Regions from separate parts of the Marinifilum sp. genome, predicted to be linked through region 2. Evidence: riboswitches for the same ligand, from Rfam matches in the RefSeq annotation. Region 2 holds a riboswitch; each other region holds the start of a gene.
What was found. Region 2 has a riboswitch for cobalamin ahead of ACO05S_RS06835 (TonB-dependent receptor). Riboswitches for the same ligand answer to the same signal wherever they lie in the genome.
Positions count from the first base shown of each region.

Region 1 (4,297 bases), 460 kb from region 2:
TAACACTGAACCACCTCATATTGTTGGTCTAGTAAATTGTTTACTTCTCCGGTTAATCGTAAAGAATATTTACTGAATTGGATCTCTTTAGAAATGGACAGATCATGAGTGTACCATGGCTGAGCATAATTTTCTTTTATATTTGCAACAGCTTCATATCTTTCACCTGTATAGATGAAGCTATAGTTTAGCCCCCAACCTTTATGACTAATGTTAGAAACTACCGATCCACTGTGCCAAGGGATGTAAGGAATTTGCCCACCGTACCACTCACTGCTTCTATCTGTAAAGTCTTGTGCTTTTTGATAGGTATAATTTAATAGTGTATTTATAGAAACATCTCTGAACTTGAACATTGTAGAAATAGAAGCATCAATGCCCCTAATTTCAACTTCTCCCAGATTAATCATTGTCCATCTAAATTGATTTGAGGTGGGCATGGCAATGATTTTATCTTCTACCTCGTTGTAGTAGGCATCTACTTTAAGTTTAATGCTTTTTATCAATCCTGATTCGAATAACTTATGATAGGTTGCTCCAATGTTATACTGTGTGGTAAATTCCGGATTCAGATTTTTATTCCCGATAAAAGTGTAGTACAAATCATTAAATGTGGGCAATCTGAAAACTCGTTTGTAAAAAGCTCGAATATGAAAATTGTTTTCAGAGAAAGGTTGATAGGAGAATACTAGCGTTGGAGTAAATTCACTCATGTTTTTCGCTTTTCCCCCCTCAACTTTTGTTGAATTTATAACCCTTGTATGTAGTAAACTTCCTTGAACTTTTAATCTTGTAAAACAGATAGAACTGGCCAGAGCATTCAAGTAGGTATATCTTTCAGGGTAGACAAAATTGATTAAATCGGCATCAAGGGTATTGTATTGTATATCGCTTGCCAGAGAAACACTCCACAAATCATTTACACTGTAGAGTTGAGCAGCAGAGAAATATGCTTCTTGTTGTTTGTAGTGATTATTCACATACATGGTAGAAACATCTAATCTGGGATCTGACAAATAGTGCATATAGTCATAAGCATATTTGGCATTCAACAATAGGCTGTAATTGGTTGTCAGCTTTTTCTTAAAGGATCCCTGAATAAAAAAATTATTGTCCCACTGTCTGTCCTGATGTCTGAATTTACCAGGTTCTTCTCTGACGGAAGCACCTGGATATCCGCGTTCTGAATCATATAGATACAGTTTTGTTTTCCAGTTTCCACTCTTAATTTTACCGAATAAACTTCCTTCAACACGTATCATTTTAACATCGCCGTTTTTTCTGGTTTCAGTGGTTTTGTATCCATCTTTTTTTGCATAGGTAAATTTGTATTTTCCGGATGTATACATATATTCAGTGTTGAAAGAACAGCTTATTTTATCATTGAGTTTGTGTTCCCACAACACACTCGGGTTATACAAGTCAAAAGATCCGGTTTTGAATCCTACGTTTAGATGATTTGTTTTCGAATCCTTAAAGATCGGAGTCTTGGTTCTTAAGAATAAAGCACTTGCTGAAGCATAGTTTTTCGCAGGCTGGAAAAGAGCACTTTTCTGTCCATTGTAAATGGAGATTGCTTCCATATTATCTAAAGAGAACCTGCCAAGATCGACAATGCCATTTTGAGCATTCCCAATTTGAATGCCATCATAAAAAACACCAACATGATGACTTCCCATACTCCTAACATTAACGGTTTTCAATCCACCAATACCACCATAGTCCTTTATTTGAATACCGGAAAAATATCTGATAGCATCTGCAACAGAGTGAGCATTAAGACTTTTAAGCTTCTTGCCTGATAAAACTTGAACAGGAATAATTTCATTCTGAACTTTGTCTCGGACAACATTAACTTCATGAAGATTGTATACTTTGCTTGTATCTACTTTCGTTTGCGAAGTGGCTGTATGACTGAGCTTAAGAATAAAGATTGCAATCAAACTAATTTTTAGGAATTTGTTCATGGTTTTATTTAAAAGAGATAGAGCGAATCTTTAGTTTAACGATTAGGCTTGTGTTGTTTAAGCCTTTAGGAATGAGGTTGTTTGCTTCATTTTTAGAATGATATGTTTGAATACATGTTCTGCCTATTATCGATAGATGAACTGTAGGAAAGGATTTTAGCATTAATCCTATGCTTGAATTGCTTGCTTGTTTTGTATACATGCCTGTTCTTTACAAATCATAATCATCTTAAATAAATTATAGATTTTACAGATAACAGTCATGTTTTCTAACGCATGTATGAAAAGCCAGTGAAAACCTGATATTATAGTTGATTATCGTCCATATCCCCGTAGACTGCAAAATCTATTGTCAACAAAGGCAGGTCTTCTGACTTATTCCATACTTAAAAGCCTTCCCGGTTGAATTAACCAGTGGCGTAGGATATTAAGTAATTTTTCCCTAAGGAATGGAACTTACAGCAGCGGGAACTGTTGCCGAATCTCACGGCATTCCCTTTTAATTTTACACTTTTAGCGGTAAAAGTGAAAAACCTTTGTGGTGGCAAAAGTATTTATTATTAAATCAAATCCAAAGGAAATTTATCAAATATCTGTGGGTATTGTTTTATAACATCAGACTAAAAATTCTGATACCAGTTTCATTTTTAGAATCATACCCTGACATTTACAGCTTGGTGACAGTCAGAGCATGACTTGGGGGATGGTTCTTCTTTTTGTGTTTGATGCTCTCACTGGAGTGAGGGTATCAATGGTTTACTGCGGGGAACCAGGTTTCGAAGATGTAAGACAGAATGCAGGTGGTGTTTTCGAGTCATATCCTGACATTTACAGCTTGGTGATAGTCAGAGCATAACTTGGGGCATGGTGTTTTTTTGTGGTTGATATTTCCTGGAGATTGGCGCGGTTAGCAGGTGGTGTTTTCGAGTCATACCCTGACATTAACAGCTTGGTGATAGTCATAGCATGACTAGTGGGATGGTTCTTCTTTTTGTGGTTGATGCTCTCACTGGAGTGAGGGTATCAATGGTTTACTGCGGGGAACCAGGTTTCGAAGATGTAAGATAGAAAGTAGGTTGTGTTTTCGAGTCATAGCCTGACATTTACAGCTTGGTAATAGTCAGAGCATGACTTGTGGGATGGTTCTTCTTTTTGTGGTTGATGCTCTCACTGGAGTGAGGGTATCAATGGTTTACTGCCGGGAACCAGGTTTCGAAGATGTAAGACAGAAAGCAGGTTGTGTTTTTCGAGTCATAGCCTGACATTTACCGCTTGATGACAGTCAGAGCATGACTTGTGGGATGGTAATAATTGATATTGAATTCAAAAAAAAGACCCATCAGAAACTGACAGGTCTAGAACTTGAAATATAATATCTTGATGGTTTAAGCCTCTTCGTAGAAAAATTTATCAGCGAAAGCTGGTTTCAAATCATCTAACCAAAGTGCTTTAGGATCATATTTTGCAAAGAATGGACGTCCAACCCAGTCGGAGTTTCTTCCTTGAATAAAGTTCAAAACATAAACCTTTTCTCCGTTGATTTCGCTGATACCGGAAACCTGAACTTTTCCGGGGTTGGCCGACATACTTGGTCCGCGAACTGTACGACAAACACCACTAACTTGAGAGTAGGCTCTACGGAATATATTCCAAGCCTCTTCCAAAGTAACGGCAAAGTATTCTTGAGCACCTGTTTCACGAGCAATAAACATGTAGTAAGGAATCATTCCCCAGTCTACCTGTTTTCTCCACATGCGAGCCCACATGTCGGCATCAAAGTTCAAGTGTTTCATTAATGGAGATTGAGTACGAATTACCGCACCTGTAGCTCGAATATTTTTCACAGCTTGCTCTACAGCTTGGCTGCTCATTTCGTTGATATGATTAAAGTGTGCCATTACAGAAAGGTTCAATCCATTATCATGAATCTTTTTGAACACATCCAACAATTGCCCGGCATCATCATCGCTGGTGTAACGATATGGCCAGTAAGCTAATGTTTTTGTACCAATTCTGATTGTTTTAAGATTTGGAATGTCAGCAGCAATAATCGCATCGATATATTGTTCGAATACCTTTGATTTCATCACCATTGGATCGCCGCCTGTAAACAACAAATCAGTAATTGACGGGTTTTGACGCAAATACTCAATGATTAAATCCACCTGCTTCATGGCAAATTTCAGCTCATCAATACCTGTAAATTGCGGCCAACGAAAACAGAAAGTGCAGTATGCATGACAAGTTTGTCCCTGCGATGGGAAAAACAACATGGTTTCGTCGTATTTGTGCTGAATGCCAACTAATTTTTCTCCGTTAAGTTCAGGAAC
Region 1 is NZ_OZ246019.1:2,184,094-2,188,390, forward strand. It holds gene ACO05S_RS08770 (TonB-dependent receptor) at 1-1,967, opposite strand, end outside; cobalamin riboswitch at 2,311-2,520, opposite strand; gene ACO05S_RS08775 (KamA family radical SAM protein) at 3,353-4,297, opposite strand, start outside.
Region 1: it holds a riboswitch for cobalamin, as region 2 does, so the genes downstream of both, ACO05S_RS08770 (TonB-dependent receptor) here and ACO05S_RS06835 (TonB-dependent receptor) in region 2, are expected to answer to the same signal.

Region 2 (4,297 bases):
TCCCTTGAGATCTTGATTCATCAACATTATAATGTTGGCGTCTTCTTTTAATTCCATTATCCGCATCATCTGGCTCCAGATCAATTGTTTCATAGGCAATCAAGTCATCTACATTATTTATGTAACCCGTAATACTAGCAGTAAGGAAACTATTGTGAAATTCTACTCCCAATGAAGAAAATTGTGATTTTTGCGGATCCAAATCAGTATTTCCCAAAAATAAATTCCCTCGTTTTTCGTAAGCGTAATACAATTCTCTTAAAGTCGGAGCTTTAAAACCATATCCATAAGTTCCTCTAAAATTAAACTGATCTAACTTATACAGTAAGGATACTTTTGGAGTGAAGGCACTTCCGAATTCTTTGTGCTTAACTACTCTTGCACCAGCAACAATGTTTAGCTTATCAAAAAATGTCATTTCATCTTGAGCATATACAGATATAGTATGCGATTCCGCTCGGCCTTCCTTCAATCGGTTCGAAACCATTTTCTCTTCCAAATAGTCTTCCCCTATTGTTAATTTATTGTTTTTAGAAATCTCTTTCACGAATTTAAAACGCACATTGTTCATTCGCTGATCATTATTGATAGATTTATCACCAGGCATATAGTCCTTATACTCCTGATTGTATCTGTAATAATAACGGAATCTGTCATAGTTGTAATCAACAGACAAATAGTCTCTCTTATTCAATAGATATTTTGCACCAACTTCGAAAGTTTTGTCTGTAAAATGATAGCCATATTTTCCTACAGATTGTGGCCGATACATATCCTTCTCATAATATGAGTTCCCTGCATAAACCTCTAGTTTATCTGTAGCCCTAAAAGTTAAACATTGGCTGAATGTTTTATCCTTGTATTTATTCTGAGCTTTTGCCTCTGTTTCAACCAATTCGTCATCGTCAATTTCAAAAGGACTCAATTGCCATCCATCACTTCTTTTGTGATTAAAATTTCCATTCCATGAGAACTTACCCAGGTTAAGATCAACCGTATTGCTTTGTTGATAGGTTCGATATTCGCGAATACGGCTGGTGTTGGAAACATTTACCTTTTGCTTTGATTTTTCGGTAATGATGTTAACAACTCCCGCAATAGCATCCGATCCATAAAGCAAAGAGGACGCACCTTTTACCACTTCAATGCGCTCCACATCATCAGGATTAATTCTGTTTAAGTCATTATTTCCACCAACATCTCCATACATACGTTTGCCATCCACAAGCACAAGAATAAAATCATTTCCCAATCCGTTAATCGTCATAAATGAACCCATAGTTCCAGGATTAAAATCGAATGAAGGACTCACATTCATCATCAAATCATTAAAGTCTGAAGCTCCAATACTAGCAATGGTTTTCTTACTTATAAGTTCAGTTTGCACTGGTGCCGTTTTTAGATGGTGAGCCGTACCTGTTCCTGTAACTACAATTTCTCCCAACTGACTTTTAGATTCCTCCATTGCAAAGTTTAGTACATTAAGCCCTTCTTTAATGGTAATTTTGTGCTTTTGGCGACTAAATCCTGAAAAGGATACAACCAAATCGTAATCGCCCGGTTTAAGATTTTTAATTTTATACTCGCCTTTGTTATTGGTCGCTGTTCCCTTTGTAGTTCCAGAGAAATACACATTAGCACCTGGCATAGCTTGCTGGTTGTCTTTTTGGGTTACCACCCCTTTTAGTACTGCATTTTGTGCATTAACAATTCCTGCACTAACAAGTAGCATGATTGCTACAAAGTAAATCTTTTGCATCGTAAGATATTAAAACATTAATAACTTCACTTTGCAATCCTACTTACGACAAGAGATATTCAGAACAGTATACAATAAGTCCCAAACACAAACTTCTGTCCCGGAAGCAAAATGTTTAATTACATAATGGCAGGTCTTCTGACTTATCTTGGTTTTTAAGCCTTCCCAACAGGCATTTTCCTGTCAGTGGCTGTAGTATAAAAACCACGATTCCAAAAATAGGAACCAGACTTACAGCAGCGGGAACTGTTGCAGATTTTCACTGCATTCCCTTTTAATCCTTCATGCACAAGAAGGTGCATTTGGAACCATTATGCTGGCAAAAGTAGATATTATTTTTTTACATACAAGGCTGCTATGAAACAGGAAAGTTTAATGCAATAAAAAAGCCGTTTTCATTTCTGAAACGGCTTTCATCCTAAGTACCCGGGGCGGGACTTGAACCCTACCCTTTATATCGCTTATTTTCAATGTTTTTTAAGACCGATTTCTTGATGGTGTCGATTTTGTGTCTCTGAAACTATCTACTTATCTTAATTTACACTGTAAAGAAATAATGATAGGAGAGAGTCCACAATACATACAAAACACTATTTCCGCCTAGTGTTTTCTTTGATTTTTTCAATTGCTTGTATAAAAATATGTTTCTAACAGGGTAATCTAATTCTTGCTCAGAAACTTCGATTAATGTATTAAGCATTTTTGCTTCCAATATTTCTAAGGACAATTCTCTCTTAAGTCGATATAATCGCACCTCCAACCTATTTCAAAACTTGACAGTTTAAAACTACTTCATATTACATGATATGAAATCCAGTGAGGCTAGCCTCACTGGATAATAAAATTTACACCAAAATATATCACAATTATTTACAATTCGATCTAATTAAAGTCATCAAAAACAAATGCCGTACCTGATGCACTAGAACCTCTATAAAATTTCACTACTGGATTAGTAATAGTGAATGACTTATCACCATCCATATTTACATATCTATTTGCTGCATATAAGTGTACCCTATCTTTAGTGTTGTCCATCGCACTTTCACCTTTCTGTGGCTACTTACATTTACTGCAATTGGATTACTTAACCATTCTCCCGTTTTTGTAATAACAAAATCGACTGGGGTGTAGCCACCACTTCCACCTCCATCAGGAATCTCAGCAAATCTATCAAACTCTGCAACCATCCTTAAGGTTTCTCCTTCTTGTTCATACTTTGTAATCTTATCTTCTTCAGCAAGATACACATTATTATCAACTGCTAAAACCCCATTAGAATTAAATTTCTGAGCCACTACAGGGTCACTAATGATAAGTTCATATTCGTTATTACCTATAGGCTTTAATATATCCGAATATTGTTCTATAGCTTCTTGGTATTCAGTTTGTTTTGTTGAATCTACAGAGTATTCAACGATTTCCTGATAAGCATCCCACATTGTTTCAACCTTAGCATTAGCTTTAGTCTTTCCAGAAGGTATCATTACATCTATATTATTTTCAAATGTTATAAACTCAGACGCATTAATCTTGTTGATGTGATGTTCATTTTCAACAGTCTCAACATCTGTGTTGTTATCACATGATGCAAATGCAAAAACAGCAATAGCTGCAATGAAGTAAAATTTAGTTTTTCACATTTTATTAAATCATTTAAAAATTAATACCTACCCCTATTTTGGGTAATACTTTAAATTCATCAGCAAATTCAGTTTTGAACTCAAGTCCAACCATTAGTTTTAGGTTGCCACTAAACACTTTCTTTTTAGTAATATAAACCGGAAGTCGCATATATTCTTCATCCAAATCTGAATAAGAAAAACCTAATCCACACGATAAATCAACCCCCATAGACTCATCAAGGATATACTCTTTTCTTAAAAAAAATGAATATGTAGCATCTTTGATTTGTTCATTATCTGCTGCAATTCTTAACTCAGGGTAAATGCCTTTATTACTAAATATGGCCAATCCAAATTCATTCGAATTATAATAACTGACAGTTATTTTTTTTTCTTGAGCAGTAGTTGTTAGTGCTACAAAAGCAATTAAAAGTAATAATAATGTTCTTTTCATTTTAATAATTTAAATGATTAATATGTAATATTTTAATGATCTTAATATAAAAAATAAGGAGTTTAGAATAGTGCCTAATTTGATCAATATCCATAATATAATAATTGCGCATAACTATATATACATGTCCTAATACTCTGGCCATCATCAATAACAATAACATAATCTCTGTCATCTCCATCACCACCTTTTACTTTAGCTAATCCATCTTTACTAAGAATATCACCTGATTTTAATTTTGTTTTCAATTCTTTTAGTTTTTAATGTGTTATAAATTTGGTTTAATACACACAAAACTAGAAATCCAAAACCCTAATAGCAAATAAGTTTCAACTTCAAATCAATGAGAAATCTAATTACAAATACATCTTCTTTCTAATTAGAAATTATTACATTGTGCACCACAAAAGACTTATGTTGCATTTTTCACGTTGGGAAATAATTACTGATAGCTAAGAG
Region 2 is NZ_OZ246019.1:1,726,409-1,730,705, forward strand. It holds gene ACO05S_RS06835 (TonB-dependent receptor) at 1-1,759, opposite strand, end outside; cobalamin riboswitch at 1,871-2,087, opposite strand; gene ACO05S_RS06840 (hypothetical protein) at 2,746-3,246, opposite strand; gene ACO05S_RS06845 (hypothetical protein) at 3,416-3,838, opposite strand; gene ACO05S_RS06850 (hypothetical protein) at 3,922-4,086, opposite strand.

Region 3 (4,297 bases), 670 kb from region 2:
GCGTAACTACGCTCAAGGTCTTCTTCCAAATAGAATCGGTTAGATTTATAAACACCAGATAAGTTGATATTCAACTTCTTCTTCTTCCATCTCTCAGTCCATGAAAGTTTCCAGGTAGCACTGTGTTCCGAAATACCATTTAATCTAATGTCCTGTGTTAGATTTCTGGCATACACATAGCTGTAGCTTCCATTAAAAATGAGTTGCGAAAATATTGGGTAGCTAAAGTGCCAATCTGCACCAAAAGTTCTTGCATCATCAATATTGTAGCGCTTTTTGCTTTCTTCAATTCCTCTTCGCGAGTGATCGTAGGTTGTGGGAATAATTTTGTAATCGATTTTGTCGTATAGGCGATTCAGGTATACACTTAAGCCAGTTTTAAACTTATTTGCACTAAATTCACTGGATAAAGCTAAATAATGTGATTTTTGAGCTTTTAGATCCTCGTTTCCAAGGTACAATCGATACATGCCCATGCGATTACTTTCATAGTAATAGTATAATTCTCTTAGAGTAGGGCTCTTGTAACCATTTGAGTATGTAAACCTGTGAGTGAAATTAGCCTCTTTATACATCATGGTTAATTTGGGAGTTAGTGCAAAACCTGATTTATCATGATAAATACTTCTAATGCCCACAACCAAATCAAACTTTTTGCTAAGTTTCATCTCATCCTGAGTATACAATGAGTAAGTGTAGGAGTTTACATTAGGTGTGCTTAGTCGGTATTTGGCTTCGAGGTATTCGCCTTTAACTTCGCTTCCAAAAATCAATTTGTGCCTGTCGTTTAGCCCTAAAACCCCTTTACATTGTAAAATCACATTCACCTCATCCGAATTTTTGAATCGATCGCCCGGATAGTAGGTTTTCTTAATCACATCTGAATCCGTAATATAGGTTTCGTTGTATTTGTATGGATATTCGGTATAATACAAATAGTTATCTGCATCAATACTGAAACTTAGGTAATCATTCTTATTAAGTTTGTACTTGCCTCCAAGTGATACAGCCCTGTCGTTGTAGTAATAGTTGTGCATTTGCGCCCTGAATGGAAAGTACAGTGTTTTTTCGTACCAGGACAAATCCATATTTAAACTCAATTTTTGATTTACCTCGTACTCTAAAAGCTGGCTAATGGTATATGCTTTACTTTTGTTTACTGGTTTGTAGAAGGTATGAACCAAAAAAGGCAAATCATGATTAGATTCCCATTTGTTGTTATACTTCATTGAATTCAGCTGATATCCTGCCTTCTGTTTGTAATTAAAAGTGGTTTTCCCCGATAGTTTTCCTTTGCTAAAACCAAAGCTGTTTAGTTGTTTAAATTCTCCATAAGCACCCAGTCTGGAACTAGAGTTCACGCTTGTTTTGCCTTTTAATTTTTTGGTGATGATATTGATTACACCAGCAATGGCATCTGATCCATACAGTGTAGATGAGGCACCCTTAACAACTTCGATTTGCTCAATATCGTCTGAGTTAATTCGACTCAAATCGGTATAACCACCAACACCACCAGTAAGTCTTTTTCCGTTTACAAGAACTAGAACATAGTCTCTTCCCAAACCATTTATCTTGATATTAGAACCCATAGAGCTTCTGGTATAATCTATTGAGGAAGAAATGCCAGAAATGATCTCTTCAATATTTCTTCCCGAAAGATCTGTAATATCAGATTTGGTAATTATTTCGGTTTGTACAGGGGTATTATCAATTTTGTGATGAGTTCCCGTTCCTGTTACAACCACAGGTGCTATGCAAAATGATTTTGGTTGAAGTGCAATATTAAAGCTATAAGGATCAGTATCTAATGTGATCGTTTGACTGAATTTTTCGTAACCCAAAACCGAAACAGAAAGAATATATGATCCTTTTTTAAGTTCATCAAATCTATATAAACCGCCATTATTAGTAGTTGTGGTAACATTTAAACCATCCAAATAAAGGTAGGCAAAATCAATACCTTCATTGGTTTTGTTATTGTACACCTTGCCACTAAGGCTAATTTTTTGTGAGAATGCGGAAAAACATACTATCTGCATTAACATCATGCAAAAAAACTTATGCATAGTAAAAATTTACTAATGCATTCCTGGAACAAATGAGGTAAATGTATTCTGAAAATAAAACCAACCATCATTAACTTCTTTTCCCGGAAGCAATAATTAAACAATAACTGTTGGCAGGTTTCCTGACTTTCCCTATTCTTAACTCCTTCCCATCCCCAAATATCGGGACAGTGGATAATGACTGTTAAGAAAAAATTAATGCCTAAGCATTAATGGGATTTACAGTAGCGGGTACTGTTCCGGAATTACACCGGATTCCCTTTTAACCCAATTTGCTGATTGCAAATCGAGCACCAAAAGCGTTGCAAATGTATTATTTTTTATTGATAAGAAAAATAGAACTGGAGTCAATACTTGTGTTAAGGAGCATTTTTTTGTTGAAAGCGTGCTGAGACAAAATAGATGTTCGATTCTGTATTTCTCTCATGAACTATTCCCCGATAAACTTCTATATTTACTGCCGCAAATCAGAATACAAATGATAGATACATTAGAACAAGGATTTTTTGGTATTGGTATACAGAACGGAAAAACACCCGAGAACTTAGGTGTGTTGTGGCGTTCAGCCCAGAATATGGGCGCTAGCTTTATATTTACTGTTGGTAAACGCTATGCAAAGCAAGCCTGTGATACACATAAAGCAACGGGAGCTATGCCATATTTCCATTACGATAATTTCGATGATTTTTATGCTCATCTGCCTAAAGGAGCTGTTTTGGTGGGAGTGGAGCTTGATGATAAGGCTGTAGAATTGGAAGAATTCAAGCATCCACGTCGTTGTGTGTATCTTTTAGGAGCCGAAGACAATGGCTTAACCAAAACTGCAATCGAAAAATCGCATCACCTGGTAAAGTTTGATACTCGTTTAAGTATAAATGTATCTGCAGCAGGTAGCATCATCATGTACGATAGAAATCTAAAAACTAAGCTTGGCAAGACTTTATATTGATTTTCTAGACTTTTTCTAGTACAATAGCAATTCCCTGTCCAACTCCAATACACATGGTGCAAAGTGCATATTTAGCATCGGAGTTGATGAGCTGATAATAAGCCGATGTAGTGATGCGGGCTCCACTCATTCCAAGCGGATGACCTAAGGCAATAGCGCCTCCCAAAGGATTAATACGAGGATCATCATCAGCAAGACCCAGTTCACGAGTACAACCAAGCGATTGGGCAGCAAATGCTTCATTTAGTTCAATAATGTCCATATCATCAAGTTGGAGTCCCGTTAGTTTAAGCACTTTTTGTGTGGCGCTTACTGGTCCCATACCCATAATTCGAGGCAGAACACCAGCAGTGGCCATGCCCAATATCTTCACTTTAGGAGTTAGTTTGTACCTTTTTACAGCTTCTTCGGAAGCCAATAAAATTGCTGCAGCACCATCATTTACTCCCGAAGCATTTCCTGCTGTTATACTTCCATTTGGTCCTGAAATGGATTTTAAACTGGCCAGTTTCTCCAATGAGGAAAGTCGGGGATGCTCGTCGGTAGAGAAGAGGATTGGTTCGGCTTTTCGCTGTGGTATTTCAACTGGAACAATCTCGTGAGCCAAACTTCCATTTTCCTGAGCTATTTGAGCTTTCTCCTGACTCCATCGGGCAAATTTGTCTTGATCCTCACGACTGATATTAAAATCATCTGCAATATTTTGTGCCGTTTGAATCATTCCTTCGGTACCATACAATTGGTCAAGCTTTTTATTCACAAATCGCCAACCGATTGTTGTATCTTCCAGTTTTTGAGTACGACCAAAAGCTGTTTCGGCTTTTCCCATCACAAAAGGAGCTCTTGACATGCTTTCTACACCTCCGGCAATCATAACATGCGCTTCTCCTGCTTTTATGGCTCTTGCAGCACTTCCAATAGCATCCATTCCCGATCCGCACAAACGATTAATGGTGACTGCCGAAACTATTTCAGGAAAACCAGCCAAAAGAGTAGCCATACGAGCTACATTTCGGTTGTCTTCACCCGCCTGATTGGCACAGCCCATTAAAACATCATCAATGGCGTTCCAATCCATATCGGGATTTCTGTCCATTAAGGCTTTTAAAGGAATTGCTGCCAAATCATCGGTTCGAATCGAAGCTAATGATCCTGAATATTTTCCTACAGGTGTTCTTATGGCATCGCAGATATAAACATTTGTCATCATATGGTTGCTTTTGGAGCCTAGTGAATGTGAGTTCGACCTATGCTTAAATTATTTTTGATCACTTTATAC
Region 3 is NZ_OZ246019.1:1,056,698-1,060,994, reverse strand. It holds gene ACO05S_RS04070 (TonB-dependent receptor) at 1-2,069, opposite strand, end outside; cobalamin riboswitch at 2,165-2,382, opposite strand; gene ACO05S_RS04065 (RNA methyltransferase) at 2,548-3,018, shown strand; gene pcaF (3-oxoadipyl-CoA thiolase) at 3,023-4,228, opposite strand.
Region 3: it holds a riboswitch for cobalamin, as region 2 does, so the genes downstream of both, ACO05S_RS04070 (TonB-dependent receptor) here and ACO05S_RS06835 (TonB-dependent receptor) in region 2, are expected to answer to the same signal.